2 regions of the Prauserella oleivorans genome follow, and region 1 is predicted to be linked to the other one. Evidence: riboswitches for the same ligand, from Rfam matches in the RefSeq annotation. Region 1 holds a riboswitch; the other holds the start of a gene.
The links. Region 1 has a riboswitch for thiamine pyrophosphate ahead of thiO (glycine oxidase ThiO). Riboswitches for the same ligand answer to the same signal wherever they lie in the genome.
Positions count from the first base shown of each region.

Region 2: it holds a riboswitch for thiamine pyrophosphate, as region 1 does, so the genes downstream of both, ACFSZT_RS10945 (thiamine ABC transporter substrate-binding protein) here and thiO (glycine oxidase ThiO) in region 1, are expected to answer to the same signal.

Region 1 covers NZ_JBHUNT010000001.1:1,552,584-1,559,655, forward strand. The annotation lists gene ACFSZT_RS07710 (GntR family transcriptional regulator) at 1-706, shown strand, start outside; gene ACFSZT_RS07715 (MFS transporter) at 703-2,124, shown strand; gene ACFSZT_RS07720 (hypothetical protein) at 2,248-3,276, shown strand; gene thiE (thiamine phosphate synthase) at 3,254-3,937, opposite strand; TPP riboswitch at 3,969-4,074, shown strand; gene thiO (glycine oxidase ThiO) at 4,070-5,185, shown strand; gene thiS (sulfur carrier protein ThiS) at 5,185-5,385, shown strand; gene thiG (thiazole synthase) at 5,388-6,164, shown strand; gene ACFSZT_RS07745 (MarR family winged helix-turn-helix transcriptional regulator) at 6,241-6,666, shown strand; gene ACFSZT_RS07750 (ion transporter) at 6,671-7,072, opposite strand, start outside.
Region 2 covers NZ_JBHUNT010000001.1:2,200,548-2,207,619, reverse strand. The annotation lists gene ACFSZT_RS10960 (ABC transporter permease) at 1-600, shown strand, start outside; gene ACFSZT_RS10955 (ABC transporter ATP-binding protein) at 602-1,615, opposite strand; gene ACFSZT_RS10950 (ABC transporter permease) at 1,616-3,232, opposite strand; gene ACFSZT_RS10945 (thiamine ABC transporter substrate-binding protein) at 3,208-4,257, opposite strand; TPP riboswitch at 4,288-4,398, opposite strand; gene ACFSZT_RS10940 (4a-hydroxytetrahydrobiopterin dehydratase) at 4,432-4,722, shown strand; gene ACFSZT_RS10935 (hypothetical protein) at 4,890-5,117, shown strand; gene ACFSZT_RS10930 (maleylpyruvate isomerase family mycothiol-dependent enzyme) at 5,397-6,020, opposite strand; gene ACFSZT_RS10925 (SRPBCC family protein) at 6,017-6,490, opposite strand; gene ACFSZT_RS10920 (ArsR/SmtB family transcription factor) at 6,492-6,830, opposite strand; gene ACFSZT_RS10915 (hypothetical protein) at 6,880-7,072, opposite strand, start outside.

The DNA.
Region 1 (7,072 bases):
CCAGCGCGAGCCGAAGTACTGGGCGCTCAAACAGCATCTGCTGGATCTGCTCGAGTCGCTACCCGCGGGATCGCCCATTCCCACCGAGCGCGCGCTCGCCGGGGATTTCAACGTCTCCCGCACCACGGTCCGGCAGGCGCTGGCGGACCTGACGGCGGAGGGGCGCCTGCACCGCGTGCAGGGCAAGGGCACCTTCGCCGCGGAGCCCAAGGTGGCGCAGCGGCTCCAGCTGTCCTCCTACACCGAGGACATGCGCGCGCAGGGCCGGGAGCCGTCCTCCCAGCTGCTGGAGGTCGAGGAGATCGTCGCCGAAGGGGACCTGCCGAAGCTGCTCGGCATCCGTACCGGTGCCAAGGTGCTGAGGCTGCGCAGGCTCCGGCTCGCCGACGGCGAACCCATGGCGCTGGAGACGACCCACCTGCCGCTGGCGCGCTTCCGCGGCTTGCGCAGGCAGATCACCGAGGGTGGTTCGCTGTACGAGGCGCTGAAGGAGCGCTACGGCGTCGAGCTCACGCGGGCGGAGGAGACCATCGAGACCTCGCTCGCGGGACCGCAGGAGGCCGAGCTCCTCGGTGCCGACGTCGGAATGCCGGTGCTGCTGCTGTCCCGGCACTCGTTCGGCGCCGACGGCAAGCCCGTGGAGTACGTGCGCTCGATCTACCGCGGTGACCGGTACAAGTTCGTCACCACGCTGACCAGGCCGTGACCGTCCGCTGGGGCACCTCGGCCGCGCGCGGTGTCCTGGCCACCACCGTCCTCGGCTCCGGGATGGTGATGCTCGACGGCACCGTGGTCAACGTCGCCCTGCCCCGGATGGGTGAGGAACTGGCCGCCTCGGTCTCGGGGTTGCAGTGGATCCTCGACGGCTACCTGCTCGCGCTCGCCTCGCTCATCCTCGTCGCCGGAGCACTCGGCGACCGCTACGGCAGGCGGCGGGTGTTCCAGCTCGGCATCGTCTGGTTCGGTGCCGCGTCGCTGCTTTGCGGCATCGCGCCGACCACGGAACTGCTGGTCGGGGCGCGGGTTCTGCAGGGCGTCGGTGGCGCGCTGCTGACGCCGGGTTCGCTGGCGATCCTGCAGGCGTCGTTCGCGCGGCAGGACCGGGCGCGGGCGATCGGCGCGTGGTCCGGCCTCGGTGGCGTCGCGGCGGCGCTGGGGCCGCTGGTGGGCGGGCTGCTGGTGCAGGCGTGGTCGTGGCGGCTGGCGTTCCTGGTGAACCTGCCGCTGGCGGCGGTCTGCGTGTGGCTGGCGCACCGCTACGTTCCGGAGTCCTGCGACGCGCGCGGGCAGGGCAGGCCGGACACACTCTCGACCGTCCTCTGTGCGCTCGGTCTGGCCGGGGTCACCGGCGCGTTGGTGGAGGCGCCGCCCCGCGGATTCGACGACCCGCTCGTGCTCACCGCGGCGGTTGGCGGAGCGCTGGCCCTGGCCGCGTTCGTGGTCGTCCAGCTGCGCTCGCGAGATCCGCTCGTCCCGCCGAGCCTGTTCGCCGACCGGACGTTCACGTTCTCCAACGCGCTCACCCTCGTCGTGTACGCCGCGCTCGGCGGCGTGATGATGCTGCTCGTTCTGCAGCTGCAGACCTCGCTCGGGTACTCACCCCTCGAAGCTGGCGCGGCCGGGCTGCCCGTCACCGCGTTGATGGTCGCGTTGTCCGGACGTTCCGGCGCTCTCGCCCAGCGGATCGGCCCGCGTACGCAGCTGGTCGCCGGCCCGTTACTGCTCGCACTCGGGATGTGGCTGCTGCAGCGGGTCGCGCCCGGTTCGTCCTACGTGGGCACGGTGCTCCCGGCGGTGACCGTCTTCGGGCTCGGCCTCGCCACGGTGGTGGCGCCCGTGACGGCGACCGTGCTGGCCGCGGCGCCCGATCGCCATGCCGGCGTGGCGTCCGGGGTGAACAACGCCATCGCCCGCAGCGGGAACCTGCTGGCCGTCGCGGTGCTGCCCGCCGTGGCCGGGCTGAGCGGCGCGGCGTATTCCGATCCGGTCGCCCTGACGGCGGGTTGGCGCACCGCGTTGTGGGTATGTCTTGGGCTTGCCGTCACCGGGGCGGCGCTCGCGACGGGGATTCGCGACAACGTGCTCCGCACGGCTACGCCACGTGAAGAATCTGTGAGCCGCTGACAGTCCTTTGTGGACTCGAAATTGCGCCGTGTTCGTGCTCACTTCTGGCAACGCCGGGAGCATCCGTGGCGTTTTCAACGTTGGAGTGTTGGAGATGGGGAGTCCGCGTGAGCGATCGGAATCATGGCTGAGGAGAAGAAGGAAAAGAGAGAGGACGAGGAATCGGAGAAGTCCGGTCTCAAACCCGCGCAGTTGATCGCCGCGGGGCTGGCGGCGACGACCGCGGCGTTTCTGTGCTCGTTCTTCGGCGTCTACGGGACGGTGATCGGCACCGGTGTCATGAGCGTCCTGAGCACGGTCGGCAGCGAGGTGTACCTGCGGTCGCTGCGCAAGACCAAGGAGGCGACGAAGAAGGCCAAGGCGATGGCGGCCGCCATCACCGACGCCAGAGGGTGGCAGACCCGTGTCCAGGGCTCGCCCGGACGGACGTCCGCGGCGAACCAGAGTTCGGCGCCGCCGACCACCCGATTGGCCGAACCGCAGGACGAACGGACCCGGCGGATCGGTCCGCTGGGCGACGAACGGACCCGCTACATCGCTGCTCCGGGCGACGACCGCACGCGTCGGATCGGCCCGCTGGGGGAGGAGCAGACGCGCTACATCGCCGCCCCGGGCAGCGAGCAGCAGACCGTCTACCTCGGTGCGCAGCAGGCCGGGCAGCCGGATGCGACCGAGCAGGACAAATGGGGCTGGCTGAAGCGCCGGTGGCCGGTGGTGCTGGGAACCAGCGTCGCGGCGTTCGTGATCGGCATGTTCATCCTCACCGGGTTCGAGCTGGCGACCGGTAGCTCGGTGTCGGGTCAGGGCCGCAGCACGGTGGGACAGCTGGTCGGCAACACGTCCGGCCAGTCCGAGTACCGCGAGGACCCGGGCCGGCAGCAGGAGCAGGAGCAGACGCCCGCGCCGAGCGAGCAGCAGCAGCCCGGCGACGAGACCGAGCCGACCTACGAGCCTACGGAGTCCGGCACGCCGGTGCCGTCCGAGGAGCAGCAGCCGACGGAGCAGTCGGAGCCGGTCGAACCGACCGAGCCCAGCAGCCCGGTCGAGGAGCAGCCCGAGCCGACGCAGGAGGAAACCGAGAGCGTTCCGCTGCCGGGCCTCGGCGGCGAGTCCGGCGGAGGTGCCGAGGTCACTCCGAGCGAGGGCGGCTGAGCGCCTCTCGCAGGCCGGTCGCGGCGGCCTGGGGGTCGTCGGCCTCGGTGACGGCCCGGACGACCACCGCCCGGTCCGCCCCGGCCGCCACGACCTCCGGCAGGCGCTGCGCGTCGATCCCTCCGATGGCGAACCAGGGCCGTGGCGTGCCGATCTCGGCGGCCACGGCCCGCACCAGCTCCAGCCCGGGTGCCTCGCGTCCGGGCTTCGTCGGTGTCGGCCAGCACGGCCCGACGCAGAAGTAGTCGACACCCGGCTCCACCGCCGCCGCCCGCGCCTGGTCCAGCGAGTGGGTGGACCGGCCGATCACCGGACCGTCCCCGACGATGCGGCGCGCGAGATCCACCGGCAGGTCATCCTGGCCGAGGTGGAGCACGTCGGCGTCCACGGCCAGGGCCACGTCCGCTCGGTCGTTCACCGCCAGCAGCGCCCCGTGGCGCGCGCACGCCTCCGCCAACACTTCCAGCGCCTGGAGCTCGAACCGCGCTTCCAGCGGCGCGCCGCTCGTCTTGTCGCGCAGCTGGACGATGTCGACGCCACCCGCGAGCGCGGCGTCGACGAACTCCGCGAGGTCGCCACGTGTACTGCGGGCGTCCGTGCACAGGTACAGCCGGGCGTCCGCCAGACGCCGGCGGATCTGATCACCGTTGAGGCCGGGCATGGCGTCACCGTAGTACGGCCCTGTATGTTGGTGACGTCCGCACGGGAGCCCCGCAAACGGGCTGAGAGGGAGCAGCAGCTCCGACCGTGGAACCTGATCCGGGTCATGCCGGCGCAGGGAGCGTGATCGACAGTGCCCAGCCAACCCCACCTCACGGTCGTCGGTGCCGGCGTCATCGGCCTGGCCGTCGCCTGGCGTGCCGCCGCCGCCGGGCATCGCGTGACCGTGTTCGACCCCCGGCCCGGCCAGGCCGCCTCCTGGGTCGCGGGCGGGATGCTCGCCCCGGTGACCGAGGCGTGGCCGGGTGAGGAAGACGTCCTCGAGCTCGGCGAGGAATCGCTGCGCCGCTGGCCCCGCTTCGCCGAGGAGCTACGGGCCGACGGGTTCGACCCGGGCTTGTCCCTGGCCGGGACCGTCGTGGCCGCATTCGACCGCGCCGACGCCGAGCAGCTGCGGATCCTCGCCGACTACCTGCACGGCCTGGGCCGCGAGGCCACCTACGTGACCGGCAGGCAGCTGCGGCACGCCGAACCCGGGCTCGGCAGCTCCGTCACCGCGGGCCTGCTGGTGCCCGGCGACCTGGCCGTCGACAACCGCAGGCTGCTCGACGCCCTGCGCGGCGCCGCCCGCGCGCACGGTGCCGAGTTCGTGGCCGAGGAGGTCGTGGCACTCGAACCCGGAGTGGTGCGGACCGCGACGGCGGGCCACGCCGCCGAGCTCGTCGTGCTCGCCGCCGGGGCGTGGAGCGGACGGCTCGCTCCCCGGCTCGCCGGGCATGTCCGGCCGCTCAAGGGCGAGATCCTGCGCCTGCGCTCCCGGAGGCTGACGCTGCCACCGCCGCGGCACACGGTCCGCGCGATGGTGGAAGGCGAGCCCGTCTACCTCGTGCCACGCGAGCACGGCGAGCTGGTGCTCGGCGCCACGCAGTACGAGGCGGGCTTCGACACGGCCGTCACCGCCCGGGGCGTGCGCCGACTGCTCGACAACGCCGAACGCGTCTTCCCCGGCATCGCCGAGTACGAGCTCACCGAGACCGCCGCGGGTCTCCGCGCGGGCAGCGCGGACAACCTGCCCTACCTCGGCGAACTCGGCGACGGCGTGTTCGCGGCCACCGGGCATCACCGCAACGGCCTGCTGCTCGCACCCGTCACCGCCGACGCCGTGCTGGCCTGGCTCGCGGGCACGGAGCCACCGCCGGGGGTCACCGCGGCACATCCCGAACGCATGCGCAGTGAGGAACGAGTCTGATGCGGATCACAGTCAACGGGGACGCCCGGGAGTTCCCCGACGGCAGCACCGTCGCCGACCTGCTGGAGGCGCTCGGCACCGCGCGCGAGGGTGTCGCGGTCGCGCTCGACGGCCAGGTCGTGCGGCGCGCGGAGTGGGCCCGTGTCGTCGTGCCGGACGGCGCGCGGTTGGAGATCCTCACGGCCGTCCAGGGAGGTTGACGATGACCGACATGAACTCCGAGAGCGGCGAGACGCTGGTGATCGGCGATCTCAAGCTGAGTTCACGCCTCATCATCGGCACGGGCGGCGCCGCGAACCTGAACGTTCTCGAACGGGCGCTCGTGGCGTCCGGCACCGAGCTGACCACCGTCGCGATGCGCCGCGCCGACGCCGAGGGCGGGTCGGGCGTGCTCGATCTGCTGCGCAGGCTCGGCATCACCCTGCTGCCGAACACGGCCGGCTGCCGCACGGCCGCCGAAGCCGTGCTCACGGCCCAGCTCGCCCGGGAGGCACTCGGCACCGACCTCGTCAAGCTCGAGGTGCACGCCGACGACCGCACGCTGCTGCCCGACCCGGTCGAGACCCTCGACGCCGCCGAACAACTCGTGGCCGAGGGCTTCACCGTCCTCGTCTACACCAACGACGACCCGGTGCTGGCTCTGCGGCTCGAGGAGGCCGGCTGCGCCGCCGTGATGCCGCTCGGCGCGCCGATCGGCACCGGCCTCGGCATCCGCAACCCGCACAACATCGAGCTGATCGTCGCCAGGGCCGGCGTGCCGATCATCCTCGACGCCGGCATCGGCACTGCGTCCGATGCCGCCTTGGCCATGGAGCTGGGGTGCGACGCCGTGCTGTTGTCGACGGCGGTCACGCGGGCGCAGGACCCCGAACGGATGGCGCACGCCATGCGGGCCGCGGTGACGGCGGGCAGGCTCGCGCGACAGGCCGGCCGCGTGCCGCAGCGGTTCTGGGCGCAGGCCTCGTCTCCGCCGCGCTGACCGGATTGACGCGCCCGCGCGCCCGGGCCACGTATCGTGAACGCGATCTCAGGCGCGCGTACCCGAAGGAGCGCAGGTGACCACGCCGAACGACATCCCACGCAGGCTGTTCCTGACGATCGGCAGGCTGTCGCGATCACTGCGTCAGGCCGGTTCGCCCGGGCCCGGCCACGGGGCCATCTCGGCCATGGCCACGCTCGGCGCGCACGGGCAGCTGCGGCTGGGCGACCTCGCCGCAAAGGAGGGCGTGGCCGCCGCGACGATGTCGCGGATCGTCGCCTCGCTCGTCGAGGCCGGATACGTGCGCCGGGAGTCCGATCCCGCCGACCGGCGGGCCTGGCTCGCGACCCTCACCGAGGAAGGCGAGCAGCTGCTCAGCGGCGTCCGCTCCACGCGCGTGCACGAGCTGGGCAGGCGCATCGACAACCTGTCCGACCGGGATCGCCAGGCCCTCATCGACGCGCTGCCCGCGCTGGAGGCACTGCTCGACGACGGGGAGTGAGGGGTCAGCTCGGGTCGGGCTGCCGCTCGCGCAGCCGCGCGACCTCGGCGCGCAGCGCCCGCAGTTCCGCAAGAATCTGCTCGTTGACCGCCGCCTGCTCGGCGGCCTGCCGGTCCTCTTCCTCGCGGATCTCATCGCGCAGCTGTTCCTCCATCGCGCTCACCACCACGGCGATGAACAGGTTCAGCACCGCGAAGCTCGACACGAGGATGTAGACGACGAAGAAGATCCACGCCATCGGTGCCCGTTCCATGACGGCATCGGCGATGTCGGGCCAGGCTTCGCCGGTCATCACCTGGAACAGCGTGAACAGCGACGTGCCGAGGTCGCCGAAGTCGTCCGGCACGATGCCGCCGAACAGCTTCGTCGCCATCACGCCCGCCACGAAGACGATCAGCCCGAGCAG
Region 2 (7,072 bases), 650 kb from region 1:
ACCCTGAGCATGCTGCTGCCGTTGTGCGCGGCGATGTCCGGGGCCGACGCGCTGGCGGGCGAGTCCGCACACGGCACGCTGCGCGGCTGGCTGCTCGCGCCGGTGAGCCGGGGCAGGCTGCTGTTCGTCAAGGCGGCCGGGGTGGCGGCGTTCGCCCTGACGGCGGTCACGGTGATGGCGGTGACCGGCATCGTCACCGGGCTGATCAGCAACGGCACCGACTCACTGGTCACGCTCTCCGGCACCACGCTCTCGCTGCCCGAGGCCCTCGGCAAGGTGGCCGTCGCGGTCGGCTGGGTGGCGGTGCAGCTGTGGGCGGTCGGCGCCGTGGCGCTGGCGATCTCGGCGTTCACCGAGCATCCGATCGTGGTGCTCGCGTCGGTGCTGGGCGGGCTGGTGGTGTTCACGGTGCTCCAGTTCCTGGACGCGCTCGCCTGGCTGCACCCGTTCCTGCTGACCGACTCGTGGACCGCCCTCGTGGACGTGCTCCGGGATCCCATGCCCGGTGACGCGCTGGCCGAAGGCGCGTTGAAGGCGGCGTGCTACATCGTGATCGGGGTGTCGCTGGCCTACGCCCGGCTCGCGACGAAGGACGGTTGACCTACCGGCCGATGACGGCCAGCCCGTCCGGGTCGAGGGCCAGCCGCACACGCTCGCCCGGCTGGACCCCGGCGGCCATCGTGGCCACGGCGTCCACTGTGGAGGGACCGGAGCCGGGCCGGACGGTCAGCCGCACGTGGTCGCGCCGGTGCACCCGGCTGAGCACCTCGCCCTCGACACCGGACTCCGCGACCCGCAGCGCGTGCGGACGGAGCCCGAGCGACACCGGACCGTCCAGCGCCCACGGCACCCGCGCCGAGCCGAGGGCACACGTGACCCGGCCGTCGACGGCCTCCCCGGCCAGGACGGTCGTCACGCCGAGGAACCGCGCCACCCGCTCGTCCACGGGGCGGCGCCAGACGTCCAGCACGTCGCCGACCTGCTGGATCCGCCCGTGATCGAGTACGGCCAGCCGGTCGGCGAGGGTGAACGCCTCCTCCTGGTCGTGGGTGACGAGCAGGGTGGTGATCTTGGCGCGGCGCAGCACGGACGCCAGATCGAGCGCCAGCAGCTCACGCAGCTCGGCGTCCAGACCGGAAAGCGGCTCGTCGAGCAACAGCAGCCGCGGCCGGGGCGCCAGTGCCCGCGCGAGCGCCACCCGCTGTGCCTCACCGCCGGAGAGCCCGGTGACCTTGCGCCGCTCGTACCCGGCCAGCCCGACCAGCTCCAAGAGCTCGCGCACCCGGCTTTGCTGTTCCACTTTCGGGGTGCCGTGCATGCGCAGGCCGAACGCGATGTTTCCCGCGACGTCGCGGTGCGGGAACAGCTGACCGTCCTGGAACACCAGTCCGAACCCGCGCCGGTGCACCGGCACGTTCGCGAGGTCCGCGCCGTCCCAGCGCACGGTGCCGGCGGCCGGGGGGTCGAGCCCGGCGATCGAGCGCAGCAGCGTCGACTTGCCGGACCCCGACGGTCCGAGCAGCGCGAGGACCTCACCGTCGGCGATCTCCAGCCGCACGTCCGCGACGGCGGTGAACGACCCATAGGCCGCGGTGAGCCCGTCCACGGTCAGCATCTAGAACTCCCCCACCTGCGCGTGCGGCGACCGCAGCCGGTCGATCACGGTGGCCACCAGAGCGGTGACGAGCATGAGCAGTGTGCACGCGGCGTAGGCCATCTGACTGTTCACCTCTCCCGGTCTGCTCATCAGCGCGCCGATCGCCACCGGCAGTGTCGGGGCGTCGGGCCGGGCCAGGAAACTCGTCGCGCCGAACTCGCCCAGTGCGACGACGTAGCCGAACGCCGCCGCGGCCGCCAGCGACCGCGCGGCCAGCGGCAGGTCGACCTCCCGCCACACGCGGACCGGCCCGGCGCCCAGGGTCGCCGCCGCCTGCCGGAGCCGCTCGTCGACCGATCGCAGCACCGGCAGCACCATGCGGATCACCAGCGGGATGATCACCAGCGCCTGCGCGAACGGCACCAGCAGTGGTGACGTCCGCAGGTCGCCGGGCAGCGCGCCGAGCGTGATCAGGTAGCCGAACCCGACCGTCACCGCCGAGACGCCCAGCGGGAGCATGAGCGCGGCGTCCAGCACCTCGCCCGCGGCGCGGGCACCACGCTCCCGTGACCTGCGCAACGCCACCAGGGCGACGGCGGCGAGCACCCCGACGGCGACGGCCAGCACCGTCGCGTCGGACGCGGTGCGCAGCGAGTTCAGTGCGGCATCCCAGCCGGTGACGTTCAGCGCGCCCCGCTCCCCGAAGCCGGCCAGCGCACGGTAGCCGTCGAGACCCCAGCCGTCCCGAGTGGACAGTGAGCGGACGAGCAGCGCCCCGATGGGCACCAGCAGCAACGCCAGCACGCCGAACGCGGCGAGCACCACCCACCACTCCCCGCCCTCGGGCCGGCGTGCCGTCTCCGCACGCGCGCGCAGGCGGGCCGCCGTCTCGCGTCGCCTGCGCGCGACCGCGCCGATCACCAGCGCCGCGATCACCGCGCCCAGCTGCACCAGCGACAGCGCGGCCGCGCCGGAGAGGTCCAGCAGGTCGACGGTGCGCACGTAGATCTCGGTCTCCAGCGTGCGGTACCGCGCGCCACCGAGCATGAGCACCACCCCGAAGCTGGTGGCGCAGAAGAGGAACACCACCGCGGCCGACGACGCGACGGCGGGCATCAGCGCGGGCAGCGTCACCGACCGGAAGGCCCGCCACGGGGACGCGCCGAGCGCCCGCGCAGCGTCCTCACCGCGCCGGTCGAGGTGCGCCCACAGCCCGCCGACGGTGCGCGCCACGACGGCGACGTTGAAGAACGCGTTGGCGAGCACGATGGCACCCACGCCGCCGCCGGGCCAGAGCGCCTTGAACGCCAGCCCGACCACCACGGTCGGCAGCACGAACGGCACCAGCAGGAACGTGCGCACCACACCGACCACGCGCAACCGCACCCGCGCGAGCAGGAACGCCACCGGCATGCCCGCGACGAGCGCGACGAGCGTCGACGCCGCCGCCTGCGCGACGGTGAATCCGGCGAGCTCCCACGTCTGGGCCTCGGCGAGGGTCGACGTGACGCCGCCGTTGGTGAAGCCGAGCCGCACGATCGCCACCACCGGCCACGCGAAGAAGACGGTGAGGAAGACGATCGGCAGCCCGGCGAGCGCCGTGCCGCCGGCTAGCCTTGCAGCAACCCGCGCCATCGCTCGATCCACTGTTCGCGCCCGGCCTGCACGCGCTCCCCGGGCAGCGACGCGGGCGACTGCGGCAGCGGCGCGGCCTGGGCCCAGCCGGACGGCAACGCGACGCCCTCCCGTGCCGGGTAGACGTACATGTTCTCCGCGACGGTCGCCTGGAACTGGTGCGAGAGCAGGAAGTCGACGACGCGGCCCGCCGCCTCCTCCCGCTCGGTGTTCGCGAGCACGCCCGCGTACTCCACCTGCCGATAGCAGGTGTCGAGCAGTGCCTTGGTGCGCGACTTCCCGTCCTCTCCGATCTCCGCGGCGGGCGACGAGGCGTAGGAGACGACGATCGGCCGCGGGCCCCGACCCGACGAACCGGAGAACTGCTGGGTGTAGGCCTCGGTCCAGCCGCTCACCACCTGCACGCCGTTGTCCTTGAGCCGAGACCAGTAGTCGTACCAGCCGTTCTCGCCGTACCGCGCGATCGTGGCGAGCAGGAACGCCAGTCCCGGCGAGGAGGTCGCGGGGTTCTCGACCACCAGCAGGTCGCGGTAGCGGGGGTCGGCGAGGTCGTCGAAGGTCTGCGGCTCGGGCAGGTTCCGCTCGGCGAACCAGGTCCGGTCGATGTTCACGCACACGTCGCCGACATCGACCGCCGAGAGCCGGTTGCGGGAATCGATCGAGTACCGCTGCGGACCGCGGTCGGCCTCCGGGCTGGTGTAGGGCGCGAAGACACCCTCGGCGAGCGTGCGCGACGCGAAGGTGGAGTCGATGCCGTAGGCGACGTCGGCGATCGGGTTGGCCTTCGTGAGCACGAGCTTGTTGGCGAGCTCTCCCGCGTCGCCCTGCTTGACGACCCGGATGCGGATGCCCGACTGCTGCTCGAAGGCGTCCAGCACGCCTTGCGGTGCGGCGAACGACTCGTGCGTGGCGAGGGTGACCGTGGTCGGGCCCTGCTCGTCCTCGCCGTTCCCGGTGAACAACGTGCAGCCTGCGGTGAGTGCGCCGGCGAGTGTCAGGACCGCCGCTCGGCGAAGGAACTTCATCAACCCTCCTCGTCGTGCCCGGCGTCGTCCGGCAAGGAGAGTGCGCCTCCCTGCGCCGGCATGATCCGGATCAGGTGCGAACGGTCGTGGGCTCGCGCCCACCTCTCAGCCCGGCCAGGCCGGACTCCCGTGGCAAACGTGCAGCGTACTCGCTCCGGGCTCACCATTGGACACATGGCAGAGCTACTCGACGACGACCGCATCCAGAAGGCACTCGAGCACCTTCCGCACTGGCGCAGGGTCGGCGATTCGATCACCCGCGAGGCGAAGCTCGCGAGCTTCCCGCAGGCGATTCAAGTCGTCAACCGCGTCGCCGAGATCGCGGAGAGCGAGAACCACCATCCCGACATCGACATCCGCTGGCGCACCGTGCATTTCACGCTCAGCACGCATTCGGCGGGCGGCCTGACGGAGAAGGACGTCTCGCTGGCGGGCGAGATCGACAACGCCATCGAATCCATGTGATCTCGGGCGCGATGCGGCCACTCGGCAACCTTTGTTTGTCGTCGTGCGTTCCCTGGGTACCACCACGACAGGAGGGAGTGCGAATGAGCCGATTCAGCTTTGGTACCAACGGATCCGACCGCTCGGGACGCCGGCACGAGCCACAGTCGCCACGTCGATTCCGGATCATGGCGGCACTGGGGCTGATGGTTCTGATGGCCCTGGGCGCGGGAGTGCTGCCCGCCGCCGCGGCGACCGAGAAGACCGAGCAGGCGGCGTCGGCCCCGTGGGACGAGATCACCCAGGCACTCGTCGTCGGCAGCACAGCGTTCGGGATGATGATCGCGCTGGCGTGCGCGGTGCTCTACTACACCGCGAAGGGACACCGCCGACAGCACGAGGGCGGCGTGGGCTGAGTCACATTTCCGGCGCGACGCTAACAGTGCCGATGATCGAGGCGCTCTCACGGGTGAATCCATCCACTCGGCCCTTGGGGAGCCATTGATGCACCGCGCCCCCGTTCTCGACCCGCGCACGCAAGCCCTGGTGACGGCGTTCGCCACCACGGTCACCCTGCTGTTCGTCATCCTGCTCGCCGCGGCAGGCTGAGAAACGGGTTCTCCGCGACGGCACCGGCGGCACATGTCACGTCATGGCCGCCGGTCGTTCGCACCCCGCACACGGCCGCCCGGCGGTCACTCCCTGATCCGCGCGGCGAGCTTCGCCTTGCCCGGGCCCGTCAGCTCGTCGACCACCCCGCGGCGGCCGGCGATGGCCATGACCAGCGGTTCCCCGTTGCCCCGCACCTCGGGTCCGCGACCCTTCGCCCAGTCCAGGTCCTCGGCCACCACCCGGAGTCCACGAGAGCGCCAGAACCCCCGGATCGGCGGCGCGACGACCGCCAGCGGCAGCACGGCCCGCAGCCGCTCGGCCGGGACCTCGCGCGGCTTGCCGAGGGCGCGGCGGATGTCCTGGTGGTGGATCAGCCCGTCGAGCAGCCCGATGAGCCCGCCGAAGCCTGCGGTGAGACCACGCGGCGTCAGATGGGTGTTCAGCCGCTCGAGCAGCTCGTCCGGTGTCCGGCCGCGATACTCGGCGACCCCGACCTGGTTCACCCGACTCGGCCGGAACCACCCGCGGGCGAACTGCCGGACGAGCCCACGCCGGTCGAGGTCCTCGTAGCTCAGCAGGTGCACGACGACGTCCCGGACGCGCCAGCCCTCGCACAGGCTCGGCTGCTCCCACTCCTCGGGGGTCAGCGTCGCGAGGAACGCCGCCAGGTCGGCGCGTTCGTCCCGGGCGAGCGCCAGCGCGGTCATGACGCCACCGCCGCGAGCCGGTCCAGCGTGCCACCCCAGCCGCCGGGAGAGTCGAAGATCGCGTACATCGCGTCGGCCTGGTCGCCGTAGCGCTCCAGGTGCCGGTGCCGGAGCTCCAGCCGCGTGCGCCCGGCCGTCTCCTCGGTGAAGGTCACCTCGACCTCGGTTTCCAGGTCGGGGTCGTACTGCCAGTTCGCTCCGATCTGCCACAGCAGAACCACCCGCACGGGCGGTTCCCATTCCGCCACGCGACCCCACGTGCATTCGCTGCCGTCGACGCCGCGTTCGTACCACCGGCCACCCACGCGCGGCTCGATCACCACCTCGGCGATCGCGGCCTCGCTGATCGAGTGCTCCGGTGGCCAGAATTCGGTCATGCGGGTGGTGAACAGCGCGAACGCGCGGTGAACGCTGAGCGGCACGGTCACCGACCGGCGCACCTCCACCTCGGGGATCGACTCGGTACCCATGTCACGCCCTCTCTCCGGGCTCGCCGGACCGTTCCGCCTCGGCGGCCGCGAGGCGGGCGAAGTTGTCCATTGTGGTCGACCAGAAGCGGCCGAGATAGTCCTGAACGGTCGCGAACCCGGCGGGATCGACCCGGTAGACGTGCCGGGTGCCCTCCACCGATTCGCGGACGAGGCCGGCTTGCTTCAGTACACGCAGGTGCTGCGACACGGCAGGCCGCGAGATCGGCAGGGTCGCGGCGAGCACACCCACGGCCTGCGGTCGCTCGGCCAGCCGCTCGAGGATCAGGCGGCGGTTGGGGTCACCGAGCGCGTCGAGCGCGGCAGCAGCGTAACCGGACACTCGGCCAGTATCGACGAACGGTAAGCCACGGTCAACCGTAAGCCGTCACTTACTCTTCTGGTGGCTCCGGGGCCGGGCGCGGGGGCTCCGGGAGACCCTCGATTCGCGCGCCGCTGCCGGGATAGCGCGTGGGCGTCTCGTGCGGGTACTGCTCCGCCGCGCCCTCCGGCTTCCGGCGGCGCGGGAACGGCGGCTGGTGACCGGGCCGCTCCGGAGGGTCGTCGGGGCGCGGGTGTTCGGGT